One region of the Micromonospora sp. NPDC003241 genome, then DNA from elsewhere that is predicted to be linked to it. Evidence: riboswitches for the same ligand, from Rfam matches in the RefSeq annotation. Region 1 holds a riboswitch; the other holds the start of a gene.
The links. Region 1 has a riboswitch for cobalamin ahead of ACWDVW_RS22860 (energy-coupling factor ABC transporter permease). Riboswitches for the same ligand answer to the same signal wherever they lie in the genome.
Positions count from the first base shown of each region.

Region 2: linked by a shared signal. The riboswitch ahead of bluB (5,6-dimethylbenzimidazole synthase) and the one ahead of ACWDVW_RS22860 (energy-coupling factor ABC transporter permease) in region 1 are both predicted to bind cobalamin.

Region 1 covers NZ_JBSFSO010000032.1:29,192-34,559, reverse strand. The annotation lists gene ACWDVW_RS22870 (roadblock/LC7 domain-containing protein) at 433-852, shown strand; gene ACWDVW_RS22865 (DUF2267 domain-containing protein) at 857-1,261, opposite strand; cobalamin riboswitch at 1,387-1,561, shown strand; gene ACWDVW_RS22860 (energy-coupling factor ABC transporter permease) at 1,592-2,284, shown strand; gene ACWDVW_RS22855 (energy-coupling factor ABC transporter substrate-binding protein) at 2,281-2,610, shown strand; gene cbiQ (cobalt ECF transporter T component CbiQ) at 2,610-3,353, shown strand; gene ACWDVW_RS22845 (energy-coupling factor ABC transporter ATP-binding protein) at 3,350-4,246, shown strand; gene ACWDVW_RS22840 (alpha-glucuronidase) at 4,278-5,368, shown strand, end outside.
Region 2 covers NZ_JBSFSO010000007.1:95,817-101,184, reverse strand. The annotation lists gene ACWDVW_RS08345 (signal peptidase I) at 1-725, opposite strand, end outside; gene ACWDVW_RS08340 (SipW-dependent-type signal peptide-containing protein) at 737-1,369, opposite strand; gene ACWDVW_RS08335 (SipW-dependent-type signal peptide-containing protein) at 1,379-1,996, opposite strand; gene ACWDVW_RS08330 (VOC family protein) at 2,175-2,912, shown strand; gene bluB (5,6-dimethylbenzimidazole synthase) at 2,934-3,569, opposite strand; cobalamin riboswitch at 3,610-3,811, opposite strand; gene ACWDVW_RS08320 (MalY/PatB family protein) at 3,880-5,037, shown strand; gene ACWDVW_RS08315 (TetR/AcrR family transcriptional regulator) at 5,090-5,368, shown strand, end outside.

The DNA.
Region 1 (5,368 bases):
AGCTTCTGCTCCCCGGCGCAACCGGAGATGATCCCATCTTCAGGTGGGGCCTGTCCGTGAGTGGCGACTGCTCTCCCGCGCACGGCGGGCGATTCCGCAGCATCACGTTCTGGCCGGTGTTCGTGTTTGTGCTTGATCAGGCGTGCGGTGGTGCGATGGCTCGACCCGACCAGCGGTGCCGAAATCGGGCGTGTCGCCGTACCCGGACTGGTGGGGTTGCGTGGTCCGGTGCTGTCGTCCTGAGCGGTCATTACCGTCGGTCAGAGGAGCGATTCCCGGCGTGATCGAGCCGTCCGACCCGTCCGATTAGGGTGACCAGCGTCGTCGTACGTTAGGGGGATCAGGGAACAGGATCAGGGGGAGTGTCAGCCCCCTGACGCCGGGTCTTCTCTGGTACGAACGTAGGAGTTTCGACGAGAGGACAGCGCCCTTATGACCCATGCCCTGGTCACCGCCGAGAACCTCAACGCCGCGCTCGACGACATCGTGGATCGGGTGCCCGGCGCCAAGTTCGCGGTGGTGCTCTCCCCGGACGGCATCATGCTGGGGGCCTCGCGGGGCATCGACGAGGAGATCGCCGAGCAACTGTCCAGTGTGGTCTGTGGGCTCCAGGCGCTGGGGCTGGCCGCTGCCCGACTGTGCGGTGAGGGTGAGCTGCACCAGGTGGTGGTGCAGATGTCGCGGGCGTTCCTGTTCCACGCCACCGCCGGCAACGGGGCGATCCTCACCGTCGGTATCGACGGCTCGGCGGAGGTCGGGGACATGGCGTACGAGGTCGCCCTGTTCTGTGCGCAGGCCGGCGATCACCTGCCGGTGTACGTGGAGCCGGCGCCCCACCTGACCGGGCGGTGATCCGCTAGCCGCGGTCGCGCTGCGCGTCGTACGAGGGCGCCGGGTTGGCCACCTGCCACAGTTCGGCCGGCAGGTTCGCGATGACGTCGTCGTAGTCGGCGGGGGCGACGTCACCCCGAATGGTGTCCATCACCGCCCGGATGCCGGCCTCGGCCAGGTCGGGGTCGACGTCGGCCCGGCCGCCGACGCGCTGGACGAACACGTCGAGCCCGAACCGTTCGGCGGTCTCGCTGGGCGCGAACGTGTACGCCCGCAGCCCTTCCGGGAGTTGGTCGGCCAGGTCCCGGGCCTCGCCGCCGTCGATCCGCTCGGCCAGCGTGGTCAGGGTGGCGCGCGCGATGGCGGTCGCCTGCTCCGTCGACGCGCCGGTGCGGTTCGCCACGGACTCGATGAACTCGTTCTCGTCCAACCCGCCGGCCCCCTTCTCGCAACGGATCTGGCGTCTACCCGGGAATCGTCGTGACAAACGGCACTCTTCACCCGAGTACGGCCGCTGGGGCATCGACGAGTCTTGTGCGCCGGTGCGCGGAACGGATAACGTCGCGCCGTCGCGGTAATGGGAAGCCGGTGTGAGACCGGCGCGGCCCTCGCCACTGTGACCGGGGAGTTCACTCCGACTTGTACGCCACTGGGTCCGTGGAGGACCTGGGAAGGCCGGAGTTCGCGACGATCCGGGAGCCAGGAGACCGACCCCGACGTGTGATCTCGTCCACGAGGTGTTGGAAGGGGAGGTCGACTCATGCACATCGCTGAGGGCTACCTACCACCGGTGCAGGCGGCGGCATGGTTCGCGGTCTCGACACCGTTCGTCATCCACGGTGCGCGCAACCTGGTCCAGCAGGTCCGCGCGAACCCCGACGCGAAGCTGTTGCTCGGCGCGGCCGGGGCGTTCACCTTCGTCCTGTCGGCGCTGAAGATCCCTTCGGTGACCGGCTCCTGTTCCCATCCGACCGGTGTGGGTCTCGGCGCGATCCTGTTCCGAGCCCCCGTGATGAGTGTGCTCGGCACGATCGTGCTGCTGTTCCAGGCACTCCTGCTCGCCCACGGCGGGTTGAGCACGCTCGGCGCGAACGTCTTCTCGATGGCCATCGTCGGCCCCTGGGTGGCCTTCGGCGTGTACGCGCTGATCCGCCGGCTCGGTGGCGGCCTCGGCATCTCGGTGTTCTTCGCCGCCGCCCTGGCCGACCTGGCGACCTACTGCGTGACCAGTGCCCAGCTCGCGCTGGCCTTCCCCGATCCGGATTCGGGCTTCGTCGGCGCGCTGGCCAAGTTCGGGTCCATCTTCGCGGTCACCCAGATCCCGCTGGCGATCAGCGAGGGGCTGCTCACCGTCCTGGTGGTGCGGTTGCTGGTCCGGGTGAGCCCGCAGGAACTGCGCCGGCTCGGCATTCTGCGCCGTCCGGCCCCGACGACCCAGGGAGCGGTGGCGTGAAGTCGTTCGGCCGGACCAACCTGTTGTTGCTGCTCGCCGTGGTGGCGTTGGCGGTGGCGCCGCTGGTGCTGGGGCTCGGCAGCGGCGAGGAGCCGTTCACCGGTGCCGACGCCCTCGCCGAGGAGGCGATCGTCAACGACCACCCCGACTACGAGCCGTGGTTCAGCTCGATCTACGAGCCGCCGTCGGGCGAGATCGAGTCGGCGTTGTTCGCGCTCCAGGCCGCCCTCGGCGCCGGGTTCCTCGGCTACTACTTCGGGGTCGCCCGGACCCGGCAGCGGCTGCGTGGCGAGCAGACCGCGACCGGGGAGAAGACCACCGACTAGTGCTCGCGTTGGACGTGGCGGCGTACGCCAGCCCCTGGCGGCGCCGCCACCCGGCGGAGAAGGCCCTGTTGGCCCTGGGCCTGTTGGGGTGCGCGTTGCTCCTGCCACCGTGGCCGGGTGCTGCGGTGGTGGGCCTGACCGCGGCGGCGGCGTTGCTCGGGCCGGCGGCGCTGCCGCCGCGCCTGCTGGTCCGGGCGGCCCGGACCCCGCTGTTGTTCATCCTGACCGGCTCGGTGCCGATGCTGGTGGCGGTCTCCGGCCCGACGCGCGTGCGGTGGGCGCCGGAGGGGCTGGCGACGGCCGCCGCGACCGCCGGTCGGGCCTGTGCCGCGCTGCTCTGCCTGCTGCTGTTCGCCGCCACCACGCCGCTCGCCGACGTGCTGCCCCGGTTGCAGCGTCTCGGGGTGCCGAGCGCGGTCACCGAGGTGGCCGCGCTGATCTATCGGATGTTGTTCCTGCTGTTGGAGAGCGTGCACGCGGTGCGGCAGGCCCAGGCGGCCCGGCTGGGGTACCGGACCTGGGCCAGCACCTACCGGTCGCTGGCCGGGCAGGCCGGTGCGGTCTTCGTCCGGGCGTTCTCGCTGGCCCGGCGTTGGGAGGAGGGGTTGGCGCTGCGCGGTTACACCGGCTCGTTGGCGGTACGCACCGAGGTCCGTCGGCCGTCGGCGGCGTTCCTGACGGTCACCGTGCTGCTGTTGGCGGCGGTGGTGCTGGCCACCCGGCTGCTGGTGGCGCTCGGATGAGCGGCGACCCGCCCCCGGAGCTGCGCGAGGTCGGCGACCCGCCGCTGTTGGAGCTGCGCGGCGTCAGCTTCGGGTACGAGGCGGAGCGGCCGGTGCTGACCGACGCCGACCTGCGGGTGCCGGCCGGGCGGCGGATGGCCGTGCTGGGGCCCAACGGCGGTGGCAAGACGACCCTGTTCCGGCTGATGGTCGGCGCGTTGGCCGCCGACGCGGGCACGGTGCTGGTCGGCGGGGTGCCGCTGCGTCGGACCCGGGCCGGGCTGCTCGATGTCCGCCAGCAGGTACAACTGGTGCTCCAGGACCCGGACGACCAGTTGTTCGCCGCGACCGTCTTCCAGGACGTCTCGTTCGGGCCGGTCAACCTCGGTCTGGACGACGCGCAGGTGCGGCAGCGCTGTGCCGAGGCGCTGGCGGCGTTGGAGATCACCGACCTCGCCGACCGCCCCACCCACCTGCTGTCGTACGGCCAGCGCAAGCGGGTGGCGATCGCCGGGGCGGTGGCGCTGCGGCCCCGGGTGCTGATCCTGGACGAGCCGACCGCCGGGCTCGACCCGTCGGGGGTGGAGGCGCTGCTGCGGACGCTCGACGCCCTGCACCGGGCCGGCACCACGCTGCTGCTCGCCACGCACGACGTGGACCTGGCATACCGGTGGGCCGACGAGCGGGTGCTGGTGGCGGGTGGCCGGATCCGGCAGGGCGTGACCGGTGCCGAGCTGGGCGGCGGGGACCTGCTCGACGGTGCCGCGTTGACTCCGGCGTGGGCGCCGGTGGTGCACCGGCTGCTGGACCGCGTACCCGACCTGGCCGGTGCCCGGCCACGGACCCCGGCGGAGTTGGCCCGGCTGTTGGACGCTCTGGTCGGAGCCGGCCGAAAGGTTCCGGAAGGACCTTGACGCATCGATCAAGATGGTTACGATTTGCGCAATGCGACGGATTCGCCCGGAGCTCACCGGCCCCGACCCGACCGACGTCCATCCCGCCTGGCTGCCGCCGGCCGCGTTTCGCGCCGTCGGTTCCCGGCACACGCTCGTCCACGGCGACGGCCAGCTCGTCGACACGGTGCTGCACGAGGTCCGACTCGCCTGCGCCACGCACGGCGGCACGGTCCGCCGCTGCGCCGACGGCCCCCCCGCCGACCTCGTCCTCGCCCTGACCGAGACCGCCGGGCGTCCGGGCGGGACCGCACCCGCGACCGAGCCGTCCGACCGCTCACCGTCCGTCGTGGACGAGGACGGGACGCGACGGGTCCTCGACGCCGCGCGGGCCGACCTGGCCGCCGCCGGGGGTGGGCCGCTCGGCGACGAGGGGTACGCGGTCGTCCGCCACGGTGAGGTCACGGTGGTACTGGCCGACGCGCCGGCCGGACTGCTCCACGGACTGTTCCACGTCGTCCGGCTCGGCGAGTCGGCGTTCGGCGCACCGCATCCGGCGCGGGCGTACCGGCCGGTGATGCGGCGACGGATGCTGGACCACTGGGACAACGTCGACGTGCACCCGGTGATGGGCCAGGTCGAGCGCGGGTACGCCGGTGGGTCGATCCTCTGGCGCGACGGCCGGGCACACCCGGACCGGGCGCGGGTGCGGGCGTACGCGCGACTGTTGGCCGCGTGCGGGATCAACGCGGTGTCGGTGAACAACGTCAACGTGCACGCCACCGAGGCGCGGCTGCTCACCGACCGGCTCGACGACGTCGCCGAGATCGCCGACGACCTGCGTCCGTACGGCATCCGGGTGCACCTGTCGGTGAACTTCGCCGCGCCGGTGATGGTCGGTGGCCTGCCCACCGCCGACCCGCTCGACGAGAAGGTGCGCGCCTGGTGGGCCGAGACCACCGCCCGGGTGTACGCCCGCATCCCGGACTTCGGCGGTTACCTGGTGAAGGCCGACTCGGAGGGGCAGCCCGGCCCGTTCAGTTACGGCCGCGACCACGCCGACGGGGCGAACGTGCTGGCCGAGGCGTTGGCGCCGTACGGCGGCGTGGTGCACTGGCGGGCCTTCGTCTACAACCACCGGCA
Region 2 (5,368 bases), on a different contig from region 1:
GAGACCAGGGTGAGGAACCGACTTCGGATGACGTCCTCGGCCGGTTCGGCGCGGGCCGTGCCGGGTGCCGCCAGCACCGCAGCGGTGACACCGGGCAGCACCGCCACGGCCAGCAGCAGGCATCGCAGGGTCGAACTCGGGTGCGCGCCCGTCTCCCGGTCCGGCGTCGACCCGTCCTGCCCTGCCCGGCCCGGCCGCCGATGACGCCCCGACGGCTGTGGCTCGGCGCGCGGCCAGAAGGCCCAGGTGACGATGGCGGCGGTACCGATCGTGATCACGCTCATCGCGTACACGTTCGACACGGTGCGGACCGCGTATCCGAGCCGGGGCACCGACCACTCGACCAGCCGCACGTGGGTCACCGCGTACGGCGCGGCGTCGTTGGACTCGTTCGCGTCCCCGCGCATGGTGAGCAGCCGCGTGGACCCGCCGCCGTCGGCGATCTCGACCACCCGGTGGGTGATCGGTGCCAGCGGCGTACGGTCGACGGTGACGACGTCTCCGACGGCGACCTCGGACGCGGGGATCTCCCGGACCACCGCCAGCGATCCGGCGGGAATGCTCGGGCTCATCGACCCGGTCTTGAACAGGATGAGCGAGACGTCGAAGAAGAACGCCAGCGGGACGAGGACGACGCAGACCGTCCCGCCGACGGCGAGCAGGGTCAGCACCAGGTCACCGACCCGCGCGAGGAGTCCGCGCCGCCGACGCCCTCGTCCCACCATCCGACCGGTCCTTACGTAGACGTGGCAGTGAATTCCCAGGTGACGACACCGGTGGTGCCCTGGTACGAGTTGCTGGCGCCGGACTGGACGCGTACCTCGAAGCAGAACCGCAACTGCGGCGTCGCGCCGGCCGGCGCGGTGATCGCCGACGACACCGGCGACCCGGGGACCGAGGTGACACCCAGATAGCCGGGCCCGACGATCCACGTCGGCGTACCGGTGAAGGCGGCTGCCGCACAGGTGGTGCTGGTGGTGGCGGTCCGCACCGCGCGGTACTCCAGCGCCGGCAGCAGGGCACCGGCGTTGTTGGACGAACCGGTCAGTGCGACCGTGCCGCCGACGTTCGTCGTGGCGGTGGTGCGGATGTCGAGGTAGGCGTAGAACGAGACCGAGGGGGACATCGCCGTGGCGTTGAACGCCAGCGTCGCGGCGTTCGCCGCCGGGGTGTGACTGGCCCAGCTACTGGACGCGGTCTGCGACTCGGTGCCGAAGACGCTGGCCGCGAAGGACCCGGTGCCGTACTCGCCGTCCGTCCACGCGGCGAGCGTGGAGGTCGTGCCCAGGCCGAGAACCAGGGCACCGGCGAGTACGGCACGGGTCCGGCGGAGCCGTGGTGTCCCGGCCGGCTTTCGACGGTTGACCACGGCCACCACCTATACGGATTCGGCGAGGAGCTGCCAGGTTTCCGTCACCGACGTGCCCTGCACCAGTCCGGAGCCCGCCGTGACGACGAAGCACAGGAACACCGGCGAGCCGGGTGTCGTGGGTGGAGTGCCCTGGGTCAGGTTGAACGACAGCGCGCCGGTCACCGAGTCGAGCGCGGTGCCCTGGGCCACGATCCAGGTCGGAGTCGTGGGCGTCGGGCCGCAGTCGCCGAAGGTCGGCACGGTCGCGATGCCGTAGGTGAGGCCGACGAAGGTGGGCGGCGCGGGGGTGGCCGACGCCACCGTGACGGTCGCGTCGTACGTCGTGGCCGCGGTCAGGCGAACGGCGAACGGGGCCGCGACCACGTCGTCCGGGCTCATGTTGTCGAAGCCGGTGCTGAAGGCCAACGACGCCGCCGTGCCGGCCGTCGGATGCTCGGCGTAGGTCGTGCCGTCCGTGCTGCCTTCCATGCTGAAGCTACCGGCGGTGAACGTGCCCGAGGCGTACTCGGAGTCGTTCCAGGCGGCGAGGGTGATCGTCGCGCCGAGGCCGAGTGCGATCCCTCCGGCCAGGATCGCCTTGAGCTTGCGACGGTTTCCTCGACTGCTCGACTCGCCCGTCGTCATCCCTGTCGCTCCATTCACCTTTGTCCTCCTCGTGCATCCCCGTTGGCGTGCTGTCACGCAGGGACACGATAGAACTCCAATGCGGACAAGTCGGTCATAAAGCCTAAAACTTCACGGAGGTGTATCGACCAGTATCAAGTGAATCGAATTCGAGTCGCGTTGCCGCTAGCATCGCCGGATGGCAACACGGCTCGTACAGATCAACATGAAGGCCCGGGACGACTCCGCGCTGGGCGGTTTCTGGGCGGAGGCCCTCGGCTGGGGGATTTCCAGCGAGGAGCCCGGCGTCACCAACCTCGAACCCGAGGGCGTCGCCTATCCCGACCCGATCGCCGTCTTCGTCGACCTCGTCGTCTCCCCGGAACCCAAGACGGTGAAGAACCGCGTGCACCTCGACCTCGCCACCACCTCGGCGGACCACCACGCCGCGACGGTCGCGCGCCTGAAGGATCTCGGCGCCACCCTCGCCGACGTGGGCCAGGGCGACGTCCCGTGGACGGTCATGGCCGACCCGGAGGGCAACGAGTTCTGCGTCCTGGACCCCCGACCGGCCCACCGGGACGTCGGACCGGTCGCCGCCGTCGTGGTCGACTGTGCGGACCCGCGCGCCATGGCCGACTTCTGGAGCACCGCCATGGACTGGCGTCCGCACGAGGTGACCGACCGCCGAGCGGTCCTGCGCTCCGCTGCGGACGTGGGTCCGTACCTGCAGTTCCTGCGCACCCCCGACGTGAAGACCGGCTGGAACCGGGTCCACCTCGACGTCCGCCCGTACCCCGGTGACGACCCGCAGCGCGAGGCGGCCAGGCTGCGGGCTCTCGGCGCCACCACCGTGGACGTGGGCCGCGACGATCTGCCGTGGACGGTCATGGCCGACCCGGAGGGCAACGAGTTCTGCCTCCTCGCCCCCGGCTGACGCACCCTCGCGCCGTCGGGGTCAGTGGCCCGCCGGCTCCCAGCGGTCCCGGTGCACCGCTGCCCGCCAGGGACGGCGCTGCCGCCAGCCGTGTCGTTCCAGGTCCGGCACCTGCTCCAGGTGGGTGACCGGACCCAGGCACAGCCAGGCCACCGGGCGGACACCCGCCGGGATCCGCAGCAGGTCCCGCACGAACGGTTCCCGGTAGAACGACACCCAGCCCACGCCGAGCCCCTCGGCGGTGGCCGCCAGCCACAGGTTCTGGATGGCCAGGCACACCGAGTACAGGCCGGCGTCGGCGATGGCGTGCCGACCCAGCACCGCCGGCGACCCCCGGTCCGGGTCGTACGTCACCACGACCGACAGGGTCGACTCCCGCACTCCGTCGATCTTGATCCGGCCGAACCGGCGCGCCTCCTCCCCGTCGAGGGTCGCGGCGAAGACGTCCCGCTCCTGCTGCACGTGGCGGTGGAACTCCGCCCGTAGTGCGGGGTCGCTGACCAGGATGAAGTCCCACGGCTGCGACAGGCCGACGCTGGGCGCGGCGTGCGCGGCGGCCAGTACCCGATCGAGGGCCTCGGCCGGAATCGGCGCGCCGGTGAACTGACCGCGGACGTCCCGACGGGCGTGGATGACCTCGTACACTTCGCTGATCATGGGCAGGCTCCCGCTGCGCTCCAGGCCCTGGCCACGGCGCAGGGCAACCAGGCGCGAGGCCGGTCTTCGGACTTCCGGATCGTCACCTCACCGCCCGCCTTCCCAGCCCGGCAGGGCCAGTGGCTGCGCGTGACGCGCGTGGGCGGCAGCTCCCCGGTCACCGCGGCGGGCCCGTGCCGGACTCTCACCGGCTTCCCGATTCTCCCCACCACGGGTGGGGCACCTCGCAACAGTTCGTGCCGCCGAGCACCCTACCGGACACCGTCGTCCGTCGGCGCTGCCGGAAGATCGAGTCACTAGTCTCGCTGTCGTGACCTCCGAGACCACACCCCTGCGGCAGCTCGCCCTGGACCAGCTCCGAAAGCGGACGAGCGAGAAGTGGCGTGCCTACCCGAGCGACGTGCTGCCGATGTTCGTGGCGGAGCTGGACGCGCCGCTGGCCGGGCCGGTCGTCGACGCGATCACCGAGGCCGTCCGGCGCGGTGACACCGGCTACCCCGCCGGCACCGACTACGCCGAGGCGCTCGCCGACTTCGCCCGCGACCGGTGGGACTTCGACGGCATCGCGGTGCAACGCACCACGATGGTCCCGGACGTGATGAGCGGCATCGTCGAGGTCCTCGACGTGATCTGTGGCCCGACCGACGCCGTCGTGGTCAACTGCCCGGTCTACGCGCCGTTCTACCAGGTCGTGGGGCGTACCGGTCGACCCATCGAGGAGGCTCCGCTCGGCGAGGACGGCCGGATCGAGATGGCGGTCCTGGCCGAGGCGTTCCGACGCGCGGCGGAACGTGGCTCCCGGCCCGCGTACCTGCTGTGCAGCCCGCACAACCCGACCGGCACGGTGCACACCGCCGACGAACTCGCCGAGGTCGCCGCGCTGGCGGGCCGCCGTGGTGTCCGTGTGGTGGTCGACGAGATCCATGCGCCGCTGGTGCTGTCCGGGGCCAGGTTCACGCCGTACCTGAGCGTGCCCGGCGCCGAGAACGCCTTCTCGGTCATCTCCGCGTCCAAGGCCTGGAACCTGGCCGGTCTCAAGGCCGCCGTCGCCATCGCCGGACCCGCCGCGGTCGACGATCTCGCCCGCATCCCCGCCTGGGTCAACGAGGGGCCCAGCCACGTCGGTGTGCTGGCCCACGTCGCCGCCCTGCGAGACGGTGTCGGATGGCTCGACGCCCTCCTGGACGACCTCGACGAGAACCGTTGCCTCCTCACCCGGCTGCTGGCCGACCACCTTCCGGCGGTGCGGTACCGGCCCGGAGAGGGCACCTATCTCGCCTGGCTCGACTGCCGCGCCCTCGGCCTCGGCGACGACCCCGCCGCGACCTTCCTCGACCGCGGACGGGTGGCGCTCAGCCCCGGCCCGGTCTTCGGCACCGGCGGCGCGGGACACGCGCGGTTCAACCTCGGCACCACCCCGGAGTTGGTCACCGAAGGAGTACGACGAATGGCCGAGGCGCTGACCTGACGCCGGTGGCACGGCCGGCCCGACGACGCGACGGGTTGCTACCGTGGTGAACATGTATGCACCCGAGGATCGCACTGCGAAGGCGATCATTCGGGACACCGCTCTGGAACTCTTCGGCGAGCAGTGGCCGGCGGCGGCGTCGCTCAAGCAGGTGGCGGAGCGCGCGGGAGTCTCGCAGTCGCTCATCATCAAGCACTACGGGTCACGGGAGGGCCTGGTCGCCGCCGTGGACGCGCACGTGCTGGGCGTGCTGGGTAACGCGCTGGAGGCGCTCGCCGAGACGGCCGGTTCCGGTCCGCCCGACGGTTTCCTCGCGTCGGCCGACGCGCTG